Niabella yanshanensis: one gene and its partner. The protein of the gene in region 2 interacts with the protein of the main gene of each other region in a pairwise test. Links are inferred from orthologs where the notes say so. Each region holds a gene or a part of one and is shown on either strand. Other genes may lie near its edges.

Region 1 (3,248 bases), 1.8 Mb from region 2 along the record:
CAGATCCTGCCGGCCTTATATTGGCTCCCCTGATAAGCAACTCGTCTTCAATCAACAATCCGTCTGGAACCATACGGGTTTTTTCCTGCATTACCACTGTATTGACTGATGAAGGAACCGGCGCACCTGTGAAGATGCGAATCGCTTCACCTTTTGCTACCAACTTTTCTTCGCCGGCGCCCGCAGCCATTTCTCCGCTGATTTTCAGAGCACTCTCTTTGTGCCAATCCTCAAAAGAAAATGCATAACCATCCATAGCCGATTGTGCAAAAGCTGGTACATCGGCATGAGCAATTATATCACCCGCCAGGGCTTTCCCTAAACTATCTTTTAATGGAATGGTAACGGGTGCCAAACAAACCGTGTTATCTGTTACCAACTCCCTGGCGGTTGCTACACTAATCATTATTTCTATTTGTACAATAATCAAAAACCGGATCAGCCGCCTATAGCGATCATACTCCTGTTGAGAACCTCATCGCCATTCAGCGTTTCGAAATCCTTATTCAGCTGCCCCCCTAGTTCAAGGGCCTTGGCGGCTATATTTTGTTTGATGAGCGCTTCAATATCCCCTCCATTTCGCAGGGCAGACAAAATATCTGTTTCCCCCCGGGCAAACAGGCAGTTCTTCAATTTACCATCGGCAGTCAGCCTGATACGATTGCAGCTACTGCAAAACGGAGCGCTCATGGTACTGATGACCGAGAATGTTCCTGCATGCCCCGGTACGATATACGCTTTTGCGGTTTCATGCGCATCTACTTTTAAGGGGAGAAAAGAATATCCCTCAGAAATACGTTCCAGTATTTGCTGCCAGGTAAATACTTTATTACTGGTCCAACGGTTACCGGCAAAGGGCATGAACTCTATAAACCTCACATGTACAGGTGTATCCTTTGTCCACGCTACAAAATCAAGCAGCTCATTATCATTCAAACCCGCCATCACCACTACATTGATCTTCACATGTACACCATCATCCAGCATCAGGCTTATATTATCCATCACTCGCCGAAAGCTGTCTCTCCGGGTAATCATTTGAAATTTCTCTGCCTGTAAGGTATCAAGGCTAATATTAACAGAACCAAGCCGGGCCTCTTTAAAAGTTGCTGCAAAATCGTGCAGCCTGACGCCATTGGTAGTGAGCGCCAATTGTACCGGCAGGCGGGACAGGGACCTGATGATCACACCGGCATCTTTTCTGATCAGTGGTTCGCCACCGGTTAACCGGATCTTCTTCACACCTAATCTGACAAAGGTTTGAGCGATCTGCTCTATTTCGCCGGCCTGCATTAAGGCTTCTCTTGGCGAAAAGGCATAGTCCTCTTCAGGCATACAATAAAAGCACCTGAAATTGCAATTATCTGTAAGTGATAAACGCAGATAATCATGAACACGGTTGTATCGATCAATAAGCATGGTTACAATAAATAAGGCTGTCGCTGCATTACTTTCAGTTCATCTCCTATTCTTAAGACTCCTTCACCCTTGTATAAAATATTCTGTCCAAAATAAAGTTTGTTATTGAGCTGCCTGTATTTATTCAGCGTCCGCAAAGGCTCCTTTCCTTTAACACCGGTCTCCTGGTCGATAGTGGTCACCACACATCTTGCGCATGGCTTTACCGCCGAAAAGCTGATATCGTTTATCACCACTTCTTTCATGGTATCTTCCTCAAAAGCCGCTCCACCGGTAAAAACGATATTGGGCCGGAAACGGTTCATGGGCAGCCATTGATCCAGTCTGTTATTCAAATCATTCAAAGATGCCTGGCCAATCAACAGCAATGGGAATCCATCAGAAAACGCCGTTATCTCTCCGTCATGGGCATACACGGGGTCGACTACCCTTCTTATGGTATCCGGCATATACACCAACCGGCAATTTAAATCCAGTTTTTTTGAGAACCAGTCATTAACCCTTTCTTCGGCAACTACGCCTTCACTTTCGTCTTTAAATAGCTCTATTCTCACCCTATCGCCGTTGGCAGGAATCAAATCCAGCCCTAATACGTCGGCGCTATGCCCTTTTTCAAAAATGATCAATTGGCTGCCGCATATAACAGTATGCAGCAATGCCATCCTGCTCACTTCCCTCTGGGAAATAAAGCGATTATTATCATCGACCAATATCCATCTCCGGTCATGCTCCAGTCCCCGGTCGGATAACTTTACCTGGTCAAGCAGAATACCTCCCAGGGATTTAACAGGATATACATACAAGTGACTTATTGATAGCATACTATGAAAGTACACTTTTCTCGTCTACAGATAAGCTTTGTTTAAAAGAATGACTAATTTTATGACACATCATTTTTTAAGCAATATGACGGGAATTATACTTTGCGGAGGCCTGAGCTCCCGGATGGGCAGCGATAAGGGGCTACTACGAACGGATGTCGCCAACTGGGCCACTGATGCCGCCCGGAAATTACAAGACCTCGGCATACCTGTGAAAGCGTCTATCAACACTTTACAGGAAAACAGTTATGCTCATAGCCTGCCGGGTGTTGAATTAATAACCGATAATACCGTCCTTCCTGTAAAAGGACCACTACTCGGGCTTCTAAGTGCGCACATCGCCAATCCCACAGAAGACCTGTTTATACTGGCCTGCGATATGCCCCTGATGGAAACATTTTTACTCAAAGAACTGTATACCCTGTATCAAAAACAGGATGCTGAGGTTTTTTTATATACCAATGAAGGCGAGGCAGAACCGCTGTGCGCAATATATACTGCTGCCGCGCTTCATCAAATAATGACCATGCTGCGCGAAGGACAACTAAAGAAGTTCAGCATGAAATTCACATTGGATCATCTGCGGCTTGCCACTTTACCTCTTAAAGAGGAGCAAAAAAAATACTTCCGTAACTTCAACGCACATGCCGACCTGAATGGGCTGTAGATCCGGGATCATGGTTCATAGTTCATGGATCATCGCTACATCTATGGGGACCATTCACAGCTCACCTACAAACTCCAATGAAATCCGCTTAAAATCCTTTTTTGGTGCTTCGCAGGTAGGACAGCAATAAGTATCCGGCAATTGCCGGAATGCAATACCAGCTACCACTCCCTGGTCCGGATCTCCATATATACTATCATAAACACTTAAACAATGTGTACATTGATAAGGCCATTCTCCCGGCTCTTTTACAGGCTTAACGGTAGCCGGAACCGGTTGGGGTGGCGCTACCCGCTGCTCTGTCTTCCTCTTATAATACCATAAAACCGCGTTCTGCAACT
Region 2 (3,331 bases):
GCCACCTGCAGCCAAGTTGAAGCCTACCAACTTATCATTTTCAATGATTGCGATCAACGCTATATCATTGATGAATACGTCTACATCATTATTGGGAGGAACCGCTATACCAATCTTTAGTTTACGGGGCAGATAGCGGTCTTTATATAAAGGGTCCTCTTCGGTCTTCTCTCCTATTTTTTCTTTATCAATCCAGATCTCATACCAGGCCTGTGTTTTGGGCTTAGCCATTTCGCTGATCTTAGATGCGAATTGAAATACTTCATCATGCACCGGAGACTCGCCGGGGTTGGAAGTACAGCAAACATTACGATTCACGTCGCCACAGGTTGCAATCGAGTCCAGTCCCGCAAGGTTAAACGACTGCATGGTGGGTTTAATATGCGACTTTAAGATGCCGTGTAATTGCACGGTTTGCCTGGTAGTTATTTTAATGGTTCCGGTCGAATGCTCTCCCGCCACGTGGTGCATCGCCACCCATTGTTCGGGCTTTAAGAAACCTCCCGGTAAACGCAGACGCAGCATAAAGGAATACAGCCATTCCAGTTTCTTGGCGCTACGTTCCTCGCGCCTGTCCCTGTCATCCTGTTGGTACATACCATGAAACTTGATCAGGTTCGTATCATCTTCACGCACGGCCCCTGTATAGCTATCCGACAAACTTTCCTTTAAAGTACCACGCAAGCCGTTACTGGCAATTTTTATCTTTTCTACTGGTGATTGTTCGCTCATCCTTCTATATTCGTTAATAGTTAATGGTTCATGGTTCACAGCCCACTGCTATGAACTATTGTCTATGATCTATTGGCAATTAATACACATCCTTCTCCCAACGTCCTTCTTCTACTAATTGGTGCAGATATTTCTCGGCTTCTTCTTCCGTTTTATTACCATGCTCTTTAAAAATTTCTACAAGCATTTTTTCTACATCTTTGCTGGTTGGTTCCCGCTTTCCGCTGATGTACATATAAGCGCCGTTGCTGATCCAATCATATAACTCAGCGCCTCTTTGTTTCATACGATGCTGTACATAGATCTTTTCTTTCTGATCGCGCGAGAAAGCTACGTCCAGGTTGGTCAATACGCCTGTTTGTAAATAATCCTGCAATTCCGTCTGGTACAAAAAGTCGGTAACAAAATGTTGCTCTCCAAAGAACAGCCAGTTACGGCCCTCCGCACCCTGTGCATCTCTTTCTGCAATAAAAGAACGGAAAGGCGCAATACCTGTACCCGGCCCGATCATGATCACATCTTTATCATTGGCAGGAAGTCTGAAGTGCTTCTGCTTCTGTATGAAGAATTCAAACTCAGTACCTGCCGGGTGCGTTGAAAAGAACTCACTGCTCACGCCGGTACGCTTATCATCTTCCACATAGTACTCATCCTTACTTACCGTAATATGTATTTCGCCCAAACCATGGCTTCCCGGTGCCGAAGAAATAGAATATAACCTTGGCGCCTGGGGCGTTAATATCTTAATCACTTCTTCAAAAGCGGCAGCAGCCTTTATAGGATACTTTTTGAGCAAATCAGGGATGCTCAATCTTACTTCTTCAGGAATTTCGTAACCCGTTATAGCTGCGTACTGTTTTATGGTAGACTTAAGCGGGTATAAAATATTCAGATGCTTTTTTAACAACTCACGAACCGGCGCCTTTACCTTGGCAGTTTGTATTTCCAGGTCGGGATTTACACCTGTTAACGTAATGATTTCTTCTACAGCAGCATCACTGTTTACCGGGATCAGTCCCAGTGCATCACCGGGTAGATAATCCAGATCCTCATCTGTACTGATCTCTACATGATAGGTTTCTTTATTGCTACCTCTATCGTTTAAATTGATGTTGGTTACAATAATACCGTTGTAATGTTTTTTACCGACAGGCTTCTTTTCTTCAACTAATGGAGCCGCAATAGCCGGAACACTTCCCACGCTGGTTTGCAATACAGTGGCTACATTGTCGATCCAATGCAGGGAATCTTCCTCATAATCTACATCACACTTTTTCAGAGGTAACATACGATGAGCACCTAAGGCTTCCAGCCTGGCATCAATATCTTCTCCGGTTTTACAAAACTGTGCGTAGGAAGTATCACCCAGCGCCAATACACCGAATTTCATTTTCTTCAACTCAACAGCCTGCTCATGCAGCTGGTCATAAAACTTCTTAGCCAGCAGCGGCGGCTCGCCTTCACCCTGCGTACTGATGACTACAAAGAAATATTCTTCTTTGGTCAGGTCTGTAAACCTGTATTGATCCAGCCCAGCCAGCTTTACACCGATGCCTTTCTTCTTGGCAATACCTGCCAGCTGAGTAGCCAGCTTTTTGGAGTTACCGGTTTCGGTACCGTATGCCAGTGTAATTTTCTTATTTAGTGCTGCAGGAGTTCCAGATGAAGGAAGCGCGCCCTGTAATGCGCCAGCCTGCCCGGCAATATAGCCGTTCAGCCAGATCAGCTCTTCCCTGGACAGTGTAGAAGTAAATTCTTTAATCTTCTGCAGTTTATCTTCAGATAACATGCTTTATTGGTTTATTAAGTTCGTTGATGTTTTGGATTCCTTCGCCTACCGGTACAAAATATTGTTCCCCGTGCTCACTATTTTTCAGCCATTTAAACTGTTGATGTAAGGCTACTACTTTCCCGATGATTACCAGCGAGGGCGAAACAAATTGCTTCCCTGCCAGTACCTGGTCGTAATCATAAATATTGCATTCATGTATGCGCTGATAACAGGTAGTTGCCTGCTCTGCCACGGCTACATGTACATCTTTCTGAACACCGAAATGCTGAAGCTTTCTCACAACATTTTCGAGTGTGCCGGATGACATATAAAAGACCAGCGTATCGTTGGTGCGTGCCAGTTCTTTCCAATGCCCGTCAGTGACAATGTCAGATTTATAATAGGTTAAAAACCTTACGGAAGTAGCATAGCCCCGTGCCGTTAAAGGGATGCCGGCATAAGCCGCAGCACCTAAAGAAGCTGTAACACCCGGAATAATTTCGTAGGGAATTTTATTGGCGATCAATGCCTGCAGCTCGTCTAAAACATTAGAAAAGATAGATACATCTCCTCCCTTTAAACGAACCACTTTTTTACCTTTCAGGGCGTAATCAACAATTAATTCGTTGATCACCTGCTGAGGCGTTGAAATGTTATTGCGGCATTCCTTACCCACTCTTACTATTTCAACGTCAGCCGAAACGTATCGATGTAGTATGACTTCACTTACCAGCCGGTCTATTAAAACCACTTCAGCTTCGCGCAAAGCATTAGCTGCTTTTACCGTTATCAGGTCGGGGTCACCGGGACCAGCTGCTGCTAATACCA

Evidence for each region.
Region 1: the proteins of U0035_RS10895 (region 2) and U0035_RS18630 interact in binary tests that used the Escherichia coli proteins (3 or more experiments, as listed by UniProt). The link is inferred for Niabella yanshanensis from one-to-one orthologs.

The regions. Positions count from the first base shown.
Region 1 is NZ_CP139960.1:4,465,230-4,468,477, reverse strand. What follows is about bases 332-3,248. They hold U0035_RS18630 (MOSC domain-containing protein), read right to left. Parts: upstream 2,241-3,248; coding sequence 1,422-2,240; downstream 332-1,421. Other genes in these bases: U0035_RS18620 (rubredoxin), read right to left, coding at 2,962-3,248; mobA (molybdenum cofactor guanylyltransferase), read left to right, coding at 2,302-2,907; moaA (GTP 3',8-cyclase MoaA), read right to left, coding at 439-1,419; U0035_RS18640 (molybdopterin molybdotransferase MoeA), read right to left, coding at 332-406. Outside these bases: more of U0035_RS18640, read right to left, coding at 1-331.
Region 2 is NZ_CP139960.1:2,660,925-2,664,255, forward strand. What follows is about bases 167-3,166. They hold U0035_RS10895 (diflavin oxidoreductase), read right to left. Parts: upstream 2,522-3,166; coding sequence 812-2,521; downstream 167-811. Other genes in these bases: U0035_RS10890 (NADPH-dependent assimilatory sulfite reductase hemoprotein subunit), read right to left, coding at 167-732; cobA (uroporphyrinogen-III C-methyltransferase), read right to left, coding at 2,511-3,166. Outside these bases: more of U0035_RS10890, read right to left, coding at 1-166; more of cobA, read right to left, coding at 3,167-3,331. UniProt on the Escherichia coli protein: Component of the sulfite reductase complex that catalyzes the 6-electron reduction of sulfite to sulfide. This is one of several activities required for the biosynthesis of L-cysteine from sulfate.